DNA from 4 places in the Rahnella aceris genome. Region 2 is predicted to be linked to each of the others. Evidence: predicted binding sites of a transcription regulator. Region 2 holds the regulator's gene; each other region holds the start of a gene.

What was found. Region 2 encodes LexA, which represses DNA repair genes until DNA is damaged. Its sites were predicted from a motif close to TNCTGTATGTACATACAGNA; they were not measured.
Region 1: the regulator LexA is predicted to act here: its motif matches at 1,810-1,829, upstream of sulA (SOS-induced cell division inhibitor SulA).
Region 3: the regulator LexA is predicted to act here: its motif matches at 1,231-1,250, upstream of GW591_RS16765 (YebG family protein).
Region 4: the regulator LexA is predicted to act here: its motif matches at 1,671-1,690, upstream of rmuC (DNA recombination protein RmuC).

Annotation. Positions count from the first base shown of each region.
Region 1 is NZ_JAADJV010000001.1:703,108-706,258, forward strand. Features, by position in the region: gene ompA (porin OmpA) at 1-925, opposite strand, end outside; gene sulA (SOS-induced cell division inhibitor SulA) at 1,283-1,789, opposite strand; gene GW591_RS03140 (TfoX/Sxy family DNA transformation protein) at 2,006-2,638, shown strand; gene yccS (YccS family putative transporter) at 2,660-3,151, opposite strand, start outside.
Region 2 is NZ_JAADJV010000002.1:658,631-661,781, reverse strand. Features, by position in the region: gene plsB (glycerol-3-phosphate 1-O-acyltransferase PlsB) at 1-288, opposite strand, end outside; gene GW591_RS15395 (diacylglycerol kinase) at 406-774, shown strand; gene lexA (transcriptional repressor LexA) at 894-1,502, shown strand; gene dinF (MATE family efflux transporter DinF) at 1,800-3,151, shown strand, end outside.
Region 3 is NZ_JAADJV010000003.1:279,303-282,453, reverse strand. Features, by position in the region: gene GW591_RS16775 (LysR family transcriptional regulator) at 1-490, shown strand, start outside; gene GW591_RS16770 (GNAT family N-acetyltransferase) at 606-1,070, opposite strand; gene GW591_RS16765 (YebG family protein) at 1,264-1,659, shown strand; gene GW591_RS16760 (helix-turn-helix domain-containing protein) at 1,712-2,344, opposite strand; gene GW591_RS16755 (M24 family metallopeptidase) at 2,479-3,151, shown strand, end outside.
Region 4 is NZ_JAADJV010000007.1:132,420-135,570, forward strand. Features, by position in the region: gene udp (uridine phosphorylase) at 121-882, shown strand; gene GW591_RS23195 (DedA family protein) at 1,048-1,575, shown strand; gene rmuC (DNA recombination protein RmuC) at 1,733-3,151, shown strand, end outside.

The DNA.
Region 1 (3,151 bases), on a different contig from region 2:
CAGAGATCTTGTTAGCAGGGATACCTTTAGATACCAGGTAATCTACTACGCTCTGAGCACGTTGCTCAGACAGTTTCTGGTTGTATTGTTCTGAACCGATACGGTCGGTGTAACCCAGAACGATAACAGAACCGTCTTTAGGATCGATAGAGCTCAACTGGCTGTACAGCTGATCCAGAGCCTGTTGGCCTTCTGGTTTCAGAGTCGCTTTGTTGAAGTTGAAGAGAACGTCAGATTTCAGAGTGAATTTCTTAGTCTCTACAACTGGAGCTGGAGCTGGTGCTGGAGCAACAACTGGAGCAGCTGCTTCATCTTGACCGAAACGGTAAGAAACACCTACAGACAGCATTGCGTTATCAGGACGTGCACCAACGGTAGCCGCGTCACCAATGTTGTTAACCCACTGGTAATCCAGACGGGTAGCCCAGTTTTTGGTTACTGCGTATTCAACACCAACTGCTGCCAGTGGAGAAACACCAGTGTCATGATCACTTACGCGACCATTAGCACCGTTGTTGAAGTTACCTTTAGCATCTGCACGCCAAACCATACCACCCAGACGGGTGTACAGGTCCAGATCGTCAGTCAGCGGGTAGCTCAGTTTAGCAGCCAGCTGAACGCCTTGTGCTTTGAACGCGCCGTTATTTACGCTGCCTTTGTAAGGCATACGGCCAAGCCAGTCATATCCCATTTCAAAGCCCAGGTATTGGTTCGCTTGGTAACCCAAGAACGCACCTGCACCCAGTTGGCTTTCGTGGGTAGGGCCGTTGCCGATACCGTTGTAAGCGTTTGCGAAACCAGTGTCATGGTATTGGGACCAGCCCAATTTACCACCGGTATACCAGGTGTTATCTTTAGGGGCGGCTTGCGCTACGGTAGCGAAACCTGCCAGTGCCACTGCTAATGCGATAGCTGTCTTTTTCATTTTGCGCCTCGTTATCATCCAAATAGGCAATTGAGCTTTAAGCTTTTTAAGCCCTTGGTTAAAATCCTTACGCCAAGATTATTGCTTCATTTCAGAACTTGCCACTTTACGTTGGCATTATCGAGCAACCTTGGCGTTGTAAAGTCTACAACGTGGCGCGAAACTTACAAGCTTGATGTGTTAACACCGTGGAAAAAAAGGGAAAAACGGACACATTTCTTAACGGCTTTGGCAATTTGCTGACAAAATCTGGCACTAATCTGCATTCCGGAAGCCCGTTTTTACTGGCTTGCAGGCATTATTCAGCACAAATCACTAAGTTCCGCATTATTTTCATAGGAAGATTCCTATTTTGAACTAATGGTATACGGAAGAGTGAATTTTTACTGTGGAATGATGTCCACAAGCTGAATTCTGTTCATTTGTCGGTCTCATTATGAAGCCGTAAGCACCACCCTGGCGTGCTGCAATTTGCAATCTTTCCCTCTCAGTATCACTCAAATCCGGAAGCCATCCCAACACGACACTGTAGTTACCCGTCTGCAAGGCTTTCTCCATCGCATCTACCGTCGACATCGCCGTAATTTGATTAACTTGCACCATCTTATCCACCGGCAGACCTGACTGAGATAACCAATGACGGCTCAGTTTTTGTTGAGGTGTGAGCCACAACAACCAGCGAGACTGCATACCCAGGTGTTGCAGTAAGGGCAGTAATAACTGCGCAAAAGCAGGTTGGCTCGCACTATAGACGAACTCAGTGATCAGACCATTATTCAAGGATGCAGACGTATTTACCTGTGACGGAGTGACGGGCAAAGCAAGCTGACTAAAATGATGATTTGTATGGTGTTGAGTTCGCATAATGATGTACTCTAGTGAGTTACTGTATGTATGTACAGTACTCTGGCGGTGAGCAAAGATCAACCCAATTTTTCCAAGATATCTCGCAAATTTTGAAGGCAACAGGCTGTAACGGCATTTTATGTTTGTTGGAGTTCATAAGATTGCGTATTTTGCTTTTAGCTGTTTTGGTAACTCAAAATGGAAGCAAGGGATTAACGTGAAAAGGATAACGCAATGATAAACAAATCAAAAAAACGAGTGCTTGAGTGTCTGGATATTTTTGCCCCGTTGGGTAATATTCGTTCCCGCACCCAATTTGGGGGGATGAGCTTGTCCGCTGACCGCGTCATGTTCGCCCTGGTTTCTGATGGTGAACTCTATCTGCGAGCGACCGGAGAAACCGAAACTCATTTTCGCCGCAAAAAGATGGAGAGGCTGACCTATCGCAAGCGAGGCATGGATGTGCAGTTGCGTTATTTCAAAGTGAGTGCCCGGCAATGGAGTGATCACCAGGCACTGTGCGAGCTGGGCAGATTATCGTTGCAAGGGATGTTGCGGGATATAGAGCTGAAAAAAAACAACGAAGCGGTCCGATTGAAAGATTTACCCAATCTCTCGCTGGCGCTAGAAAGGATGCTCTGGCAAGTCGGCATTGAGAACTCGGGGGACTTGCGGTTACAGGGGGCCTGCCATACCTACCTCAAACTGTGTGCCATTAAAAAAAAGAATTTAGGGATTAATTTACTGATGGCACTCGAAGGGGCAATTTTGGGCTTCCATGAAGCCGCTTTGCCGATGGAATCCAGAGAGTCATTAACTCACTGGTTTAACCATCACCAAGAGCAGCTATCAACGGTTGTGCACTAAGTTTGCGTAAGTTATCTGCAACTAGAGCCGATTTTGTGCCGGCAGGATCTTAGTATTAAGACTGGTGAGCTCAGGCAAATGAGCCACCAGTAATCCAATTTGCTGAAGCACGAGCTGCTCTTTACTGTCGATATCCGTTGTACGCATCTGAATACGTGCAGTGAGTTCACCGAGCGCGTGTTGGATGCGTTCTGCTTCAGAAGGCAGATGATGCAAAGCGCCGTCAACGCAGCATGCTGCATCATCCAGCAACCTCAGGGTTTCGGCATCATTGAGTTTTTCGCGATGGGCACCCAGCGCTGAAATGTAGCTCAGCATAGTATGATTGAGGCATAACAGGCGAAACGCCGCTTCGAGTGTCGCCGGTTCGTTATTTCTCTCAGAGCTCATGTTCGACACCACGGACGCCAGTTCGGCATCGCAATTATGCGCATCACGGCGGGCCAGACGGTACTCGAGACTGTTGTCTTTCCCCTGATGGTACTGCACCAGAATAGCATCAAGATAACGGCA
Region 2 (3,151 bases):
CGTGTAATAAGAGAATACGCGCGGGCCTTCGGCTATAAAGACATGGCTTGGTAGCAGGGTGCCGTCAATTTCCAGCGGAATAAGAGGATCAGGCAGATTCTGCGCCAGACATTGCGCACGCAACGTCAGCAAATCGGCTTTGGAATTATAAGGTAATACGTACAAAATCGGCCGCGTCGGGTCTAAATGCAACTCGGTAACCGGATCTGAAGGTATGACCTTGCTCTTTACCAGCAATGAGAGTGGTAAATTCAATAATGTGTAATAAAGTCTACGCCAACCTGACATAAAAACGTGAAGCCTCTTGTTAGCAATTTCGCCGCAAGGATACCAGAAAGATCCGTGGAGATCTGTGGTCATATAAAAGCTAAAATGCTGCAAACACTCTAAGGATCAGTACCCGAAATGGCGAACCAAGTCACCGGATTTACCCGAATTTATAAAGCGGCCGGCTATTCCTGGAAAGGATTCAAAGCGGCATGGCAAAACGAAGCGGCATTTCGCCAGGAGGCCAGCGTCGCTATCCCGTTAATTTTGCTATCTTTCTGGCTTGATGTCAGCACCATTGAACGTATCCTGCTGGTGGGATCCGTCGTGCTGGTCTGTGTCACGGAGTTGCTCAACAGCGCGGTGGAATGTGCAATAGACCGCATCGGGCCTGAGTTTCATGTGCTTTCTGGTCGCGCAAAAGATATCGGCTCTGCTGCCGTACTTCTGACCATCATATTGGCGATTTTTGTCTGGGTCAGCATCTTTTGGTCGCGATGGTTCTGATTTGGAATCTGCATTCCAGGAATCAACGTTATGCCCTGTTTTTATTCAATCTTAGGTTTTCATTGACCGTTTAGCTGTATATACTCACAGCAAGACTGTATAAACAACCAGGGGGCGGAATGAAAGCTTTAACGACCAGACAACAAGAGGTCTACGACCTTATTCGCGATCATATCTCCACCACCGGTATGCCACCAACCCGCGCAGAGATTGCATCACGTCTGGGGTTCCGTTCTCCCAATGCGGCGGAAGAGCATCTTAAAGCGCTGGCGCGTAAAGGTGTTATTGAGATTGTTTCCGGTGCATCACGCGGCATTCGTCTGCTGATGGAAGAAGAAGAAGGTTTACCGCTGATTGGCCGCGTTGCCGCCGGTGAACCGCTGCTGGCGCAGCAACATATCGAAGGGCACTATCAGATCGATCCGGAAATGTTTAAGCCGAGCGCCGATTTCCTGCTGCGTGTCAGCGGTATGTCGATGCGTGATATTGGTATCCTTGACGGCGATCTGCTGGCCGTGCATAAAACGCAAGACGTGCGTAATGGTCAGGTTGTGGTGGCCCGTATCGATGATGAGGTCACCGTGAAACGCCTGAAAAAACAAGGCAGTGTGGTGCAGTTATTGCCTGAGAACAGCGAGTTTCAGCCGATCGTGGTGGATTTGCGCGAGCAGAATTTCAGCATTGAAGGCTTAGCCGTAGGTGTTATCCGCAACGGCGACTGGATCTGACCTTCGTACTTCGAGCTATCTCTGCGTTGGCTGCCTTCGCAACCCCGGTCACATACTTGTGTATGCTCCCGGCGTTCGCTTAGTTGCCGCCTTGATATAACGCGAATTACTCGGTCAGATATGACTAAGTCAGAAATTGCTGTGTCAGATAGACAAGACTAAAACTAATTGAATATGGATGGCGGCGGCCTCTGGCATCCATGTGAATTCAAAGAGAAATGCGTTTCTCTCATCATCGCCCCTTTCGGGGCGATGTCATTTACAGGCATAACCTGAACCTCCGGCATGAGATTCTCTATGCAACATCATTCCCTGCGACACACACTCAAAAACACCTTTTTAAGCCCTGCCGATAAAGCGCTCTGGATGCTGGCATTGCCGATGATTTTTTCCAATATCACGGTGCCACTCCTCGGCCTGGTGGATACCGCAGTGATCGGTCATCTCGACAGCCCGGATTATCTCGGCGGCGTGGCTGTGGGTTCGATGATCACCACTTTCCTTTTTATGCTCTTACTGTTTCTGCGGATGAGTACCACCGGCATGACCGCTCAGGCGCTGGGCGCGAAAGATAATCAGCTTCTGGCGCGTGCTTTTGTACAACCCTTCCTTCTGGCTGTACTGGCGGGCGTCATTATTGTGGTATTCCGTCATCCGCTGATGGAGCTGGCGTTTCACATTGTCGGCGGCAGCCAGCCCGTGCTTGAACAGGCGAGGCTGTTTATCGAAATCCGCTGGTTCAGCGCCCCGGCTTCACTGGCGAATCTGGTGATCCTCGGGTGGTTGCTCGGCATTCAGTACGTTCGCGGGCCGGTGATTTTGCTGATTGCCGGGAATTTGCTGAATATCATTCTGGATCTGTGGCTGGTGATCGGGCTGGGCTGGAACGTGCGTGGCGCAGCCATGGCGACGGCAAGCTCCGAGTATTTCACGCTACTCATCGGGCTGTATTTCGTCTGGCGGGTGATGAAACGACGCGGTATCACCGGCGCAGAAATCACCTCCGCGTGGCGTGGTAATTTGCGCCGTCTTCTCGGGCTTAACCGCGACATCATGCTGCGCTCATTACTGTTGCAGCTTTGCTTTGCATCGCTGACCGTTCTGGGCGCGCGGCTGGGCAGCCACATTGTGGCGGTCAACGCCGTGTTGATGAACCTGCTGACATTTACCGCGTTTGCACTTGACGGTTTTGCTTATGCTATCGAAGCGCATTCCGGTGAGGCATTCGGTGCCCGCAACCGCGAAAAACTGCTGAATGTCTGGCATGCCGCGTGTCGTCAGGCCGGGCTGGTTGCGCTGTTTTTTGCTCTGATTTACGCGCTGGCGGGTGGGGCGATCATTGATGCGCTGACATCATTACCGGAATTGCGTGAGCTGGCGGACCGATATCTTGGCTGGCAAATTATACTGCCGCTGGTGGCTGTCTGGTGCTATTTGCTTGATGGCATGTTTATCGGCGCAACGCGTGGGCGGGATATGCGAAACAGCATGCTGGTGGCGGCGCTGGGGTACGGGCTGACATTGTTCACTTTACCGCTGCTGGGCAATCATGCGTTGTGGCTGGCGCTGACGGTATTCCTCGGGTTACGCGGGATTTCACTGGGCTGGATATGGCGTCGTTACTGGCGGCATGACACATGGTTTTCGTC
Region 3 (3,151 bases), on a different contig from region 2:
GCAGCAATACGACATGCTGCAACGCGGGGAACTGCACATTGGTTTTGTGCGTGTCCCGCCGCCTGCACCGCTCAGTTACCACGCGCTGTTTGAGGATAAACTGGTGCTGGTGGTGTCTGAAGATAACGGCGAGGATATGAGTGAAAGGCTCAGGAACCGTCCGTTACTGCGTTTGTATACTGAGCGGGCGGGGGGGCTGAATGCGCAGACAGACCGTTTTTTACAGGAGAATCTGTTTCATGTTTCATCGGTTCAACTGGCGGAGGATATCCAGACTATTGTCGCACTGGTAGCGGCCGGGATCGGCGTGGCGTTGCTACCCGAAAGCGTCGTGCATATTGCGCCGCCGGAGCTGAAAATACTTCCGCTCACCGGCCCTGCGACGCGCTGGCAGGTGGGGATTGCATGGGACGCCCGGAATGAAGATGTCATTCGCGATAACTTTGTGCGGATGGTGACTGAAAATCTCAAAGCCGCTGCCTGTATATAGAACGGTCCGGAATGTGGCCCGCGCCATCAGGCCGACGGCGATAAGTTCACCAATGCGAAAGACCCTGACCAGAATTCAGTTTCTGTTTCCAGCCGTGCGTTCAGGAAAGCCTGAACTACCCGTCTTTGTTCAGGTAAATTCCTGGCCGGGTGATGACCCAGGTGTAGTCAGGTTCGTTAACCGGTGTGTAACCAAACTTTTGATACAACCACGGCGCGGTAGAAGTAAAGAGTGCCATCCGGCGAAGTTTTGCTGTGACCGGATGCGACTGCACACATTCGATCAGCCATGCGCCCAGATTTTTCCCCTGATAATCTTCCAGCACATAGACATCACACAGGTAAGCAAAGGTGGCGTAGTCCGTGATAAAGCGGGCGTAACCGATCTGTTTTCCGTCGTCGAACAACCCGAAGTTCAGGCTGTTTTCTGCGCCAGCGCGCACCGTCTGTTCGTCAATGCCCGGCGCCCAGCTTGACCGGGTCAGGTAGGCGTGAATTGCCGGAATATCCAGTTTTTGAAAATCGGTAGTGATCAGATAAGTGTCTTTGGTCCAGTTGCATACAGCTTTCAGGTTTGTCACGGGAACCTCACAAGTTCGTTGAAAACAGGTCGTTTTCTACCTTACCGGCTAACGCTGAGAAATTCACCCGCGTTATAGTTGCCAGGGTATGTGCCCGGCCTTTGACGCGCCGCACTATAAAAATCAGGCCGGATGATGTATCCTGCACTGATTATTGGTATGCTGTATATAATTACAGTATAAGGAGCGAATCATGGCTGTTGAAACAAAATTTGTTGTGGTCAGAAAAGGTGAAGAGAAAATGACTTTTGCCAATAAGAAAGAAGCAGACGCTTACGACAAGATGCTGGACATGGCGGATGCTTTTACTGAATGGCTGTTACAGAGCAATATCGGGATGGATGAAGCACTGGCGGAAAACATTGCACTTCACCTCGCCGAGCAGAAAGACACCGTCCAGCATATTCTGCGCACCAGCAAATTGCCGGAAGCAGAAATCGCACACCAGCCCGCTGCTGAAACGCCAGCAGAAGCAGAAGCAGAAGAAGTGGTCGCAGAAAACGTGGCTGCTGAAGAAAATGCTGCCGAAGAAAATGTTGCCGAAAAACCTGCCACTGCCAAAAAAGTCCGTGCGGTAAAAGCCGCGTAACTGAGAGAACAGCGTGCGTAACGGCACGCTTTCTTCCCCCCTGATACCACGCTCAGTATTTCAGTGGCAAACGGATCACTTCTTTCAGAATACCGTTGTGGAGCCTCACATATCCCCCCTGTTTCAATTGTGAAAGCACTTTCATGATCGTGCTGCGTGAAAGGTGCGTCTTAAGCTGAATGTAATGGGCAGCAGGAATATTTTCGCGTATTTCCGGCGGTTCTTTCATGAGTTCCATGAGCTGGTGGCGCAGAATTTCATAGGATGTTGGTGCCGTCAGCATTGTGCTTTTGACATAGAGATTGTTGGTCATCCTGAAAAAGTGCTTTGCCATTGGCTCCCACAACTCCAGACGATCAATCAGGGCATGCATCTCCGCCACGGTGGAGACGGCAATCTCAGATTCATCCTGCGCCTGAATAAACATTCTGGCCTCTGAGGGCACCGCACCGCCAATACCAATGATGCCCGGCACTGACAACGTGCCTATCAGCACAGGTTCGTCGTTATGAAAGGTTTTAAACCAGCCTTTGCGAATGAAATAACAATAAAATTCCCCCCTCTCATACAGATGGAAGCGCGAGCCCGCGGGGACAGTACGGAACTGGAGATAGGGAATAAGTTCGGCAAATAGCTCAGCGGTAGCCTGACTGAGGTCTTTGCCCTTATCACTCTCGGTAACCATCGTTATTAACCTCGTCAGGCAGCAACAGCAGGGAATTACCTTAAATTTAGCAGAGTTCCCTGTCCGGTGAATGCGGCCTTAAGAGGCCGTTTGGGGCATAATCCTCTTTCCCCCGCCATGCAAAAGGACACGCAATGAAAGCTGAACATGAGTATTCACTGAAAACCCTCCCGGCTCCCGCGACTTACCCTCACATTCCCACCCCGGTATTATCCGATGAAACCATGGCGTCACGCCTGCGTCATATCCTTCACGCGATGCAACAGCATCAGCTCGACAGCCTGGTGATTTATGCCGACAAAGAACACGGCGGCAATTTCGAATATCTTGCGGGTTTTATCCCGCGCTTTGAAGAAGCCTTGCTGGTGGTGCGCGCGACCGGTGAACTGACTTATGTTATGGGGAATGAAAATCTGAAACTGGTTCCCCATGCGCGCAACGCGGGTCGCTGCCTGCATGCGCCGGTGTTTTCCCTGCCCAACCAGCCGATGAAACATCATCAGCCGCTGCACGATTTGCTTAAATCTGCCGGTATTGCTGACGCGCAGCACGTTGGCATTGCAGGCTGGAAACTGTTCAGATGTGACCCTGTCACGGATAAAACCACCTTTGATGTGCCCGCGTTTGTCCTCGACGCAGTCCGAAAGGCCGCGGGCGTGGCTGGAGATGTGGTCAACGCCACCGGTCTGTTTACCTCGCCAGAAAATGGTGCGCGGCGGATTAATACCGCTAATGAAGTGGCGTTTTATGAATACGGCGCCAACCTGGCCTCCACTCAGGTGCTTGCGGCGCTGGATACGATTGCAC
Region 4 (3,151 bases), on a different contig from region 2:
TGTGAAATTCCCGTTGTTACATCATAGTGACGACCGTCACGAAATAACGTCACAATGTTCAGTACAGTTGCCGGGTGTTCCTCCTGCCAATAAATGACCTTACACACAGAGGAGTTTGTTATGTCTCAGCCTGAAGTTTTCCATCTTGGCCTGGCCAAAAAAGATTTAAACGGCGCGACGCTGGCGATTGTTCCCGGCGACCCTGAGCGCGTGGAAAAAATTGCCAAATTGATGGAGAACCCGGTTCGTCTGGCTTCCCACCGCGAATTTACCTCATGGCGTGCTGAGCTTGATGGCAAATCTGTGATTGTTTGCTCAACCGGTATTGGTGGCCCTTCGACCTCTATTGCGGTTGAAGAACTGGCGCAACTGGGGATCCGTACTTTCCTGCGAGTCGGCACAACTGGCGCTATCCAGCCACACATCAATGTCGGTGACGTTCTGGTCACGACCGCTGCCGTTCGCCTTGATGGCGCGAGCCTGCACTTTGCGCCGATGGAATTCCCTGCAGTAGCCGATTTTGCCTGCACCACCGCGCTGGTTGCGGCGGCAGAAGCCGTGGGTGCCGCGACGCACATTGGCGTTACCGCCTCTTCTGACACCTTCTATCCGGGTCAGGAACGTTATGACACTTACTCTGGCCGTGTTGTCCGTCGCTTCAAAGAATCGATGAAAGAGTGGCAGGAAATGGGCGTCATGAACTACGAAATGGAATCCGCGACTCTGCTGACCATGTGTGCAAGCCAGGGTCTGCGCGCGGGGATGGTGGCGGGTGTTATCGTGAACCGCATGCAGCAGGAAATCCCTAATGCGGAAACCATGAAAAAGACTGAAAGTCATGCGGTGAAGATTGTTGTAGAAGCAGCCCGCAGGCTTATTTAGTCCCTATAAAACTAAAACAACCACATCACATCATCACATCAATGGGCTGCCTCTGGCGGCCCGTTTTTTTGCCCTGCTAAGCAGATCTGTTAAGGTCATGTTAGTAATCCATCTGGAATAATTGATGAACCTCCTCCCGGATCTCTGACAAAAGGAACTGCATTTTTGACTGTTCACGACCTTCTTGAGTACACCACTACCTTCATCCGCGCCCATCAGGTGTGGGCTGCACCGATCGTTTTCTTTCTGGCTTTTGGTGAGTCTCTGGCATTCCTTTCCCTGCTGCTCCCGGCAACGTTTATCTTGCTGGGACTCGGCGCGCTGATCGGCGAAACCGGTATTCCGTTCTGGCCCATCTGGGCCGCCGCCGCCGCAGGCGCTTTCTTGGGAGACTGGCTTTCTTACTGGATTGGTGCCCGTTATCAGGATCGGGTTGGCAATTTCTGGCCTTTCTCCCGCCATCCGCAAATGCTGGTTCGTGGACATGCTTTCTTTGAAAAATGGGGCATGCCCGGGGCTTTTATTGGCCGCTTCTTTGGCCCGCTTCGTGCCGTTGTGCCACTGGTTGCCGGTATCTGCGGTATGCCGCAAAAATATTTCCAGATTGCGAATGTGACGTCTGCACTCATCTGGGCTTTCGGCATCCTGGCGCCAGGTGCTTTCGGCATTCAGTGGCTGAGCCGCTGGTTTTGAATGCTGCTCTCTGTGGCTGGCTATCGCAAGGGGGAAAATACAGAGAAATTCCTTTTTGGAAGACGTCTCGCAAAGGCTCAATGCAACAGAAAATAGACTGGACATCCATACAGCCTGACATTACCTTGGCCGCAAGAGACTTTAAGAGGGAAATCGCGTGGATATCAGCATCCTGACAGCCCTGGGGGCGGGGTTAGTGGGCTTACTCGTAGGTTGGCTTATCGCCAGCCTGCGCCAACAGCAACAGCAGACGGAGTATGAAACGCAGCGCCGTTTGCTGGAACAATCGCTGGAACAGGCTAAAGCGGAAAATGATACGCACAAAAGCGAGCGGCAATCAGGGCAGCAGCAACTGCGTGAGGCTGAACTTGAGCTGCGAAAACTGCATAGCCTGCAGGCGGCCAGTCAGGAAAAATTACAACTGCTTGCCCACTGGCAAAACGAGTGTGAGCAACTGAATCAGGAACTGCGTGCGCAGCGGGAAATCAACAGCGCGCAGGAAGCGGAGTTGCGTGAGGTTTCAACCCGTCTGGATGAAACCCGCATGGCGGCTGAAGAAAAGCAGCGTCTGCTGATTAACAGCGAACAGCGCCTGAGCAGCCAGTTTGAAAATCTGGCTAACCGGATTTTCGAACAAAATGGCCGCCGTGCCGACGAACAGAACAAGCAAAGTCTCGACAAGTTACTGTTGCCGTTGCGCGAGCAACTGGATGGTTTCCGTCGTCAGGTGCAGGACAGCTTTGGGCAGGAAGCCCGTGAACGCCATACGCTGGCGCATGAGATCCGCAATCTGCAGCAACTGAATGTGGAGATGGCCCGTGAAGCCGTCAACCTGACCAAGGCACTGAAAGGTGACAACAAAACGCAGGGCAACTGGGGGGAAGTGGTGCTGAGCCGCGTGCTCGAGGCTTCCGGTTTACGTGAAGGGCATGAGTACCAGACTCAGGTCAGCGTGCAGGTTGACAGCAACAGCCGGATGCAGCCCGATGTGGTCGTCAGGTTACCGCAGAATAAAGACGTAGTGATTGATGCCAAAATGACCCTGGTCGCGTATGAGCGCTATTTCAACAGCGAGGATGACAGCGAGCGGGAAGCGGCGCTCAATGAACATATTGCCTCGGTTCGCGGACATATCCGCCTGCTCGGGCGCAAAGATTACCAGCAACTTCCCGGTCTGCGCAGCCTCGATTATGTGCTGATGTTTATCCCTGTTGAGCCCGCTTTTCTGCTGGCTATCGACCGTGAGCCAGAATTGATTAGCGAAGCGCTCCGGCACAATATTATGCTGGTCAGCCCGACGACCCTGCTGGTGGCGCTGCGAACGATCAGTAACTTGTGGCGCTATGAGCATCAGAGTCAGAACGCCAAACGTATCGCCGACCGCGCGGCACGTCTTTACGACAAACTGCGGCTGTTTGTGGATGACATGGAGTCGATGGGACAAAGTCTCGACAAAGCGCAGGGAAGTTATCGATCCGCGATGAATAAACTCTCGCAAGGCCGTGGTAATCTTATCGGACAGGTGGAAAGTTTCCGCGCGCTGGGTGTTGAAGTTAAACGGCCTATCAGTCCGTCT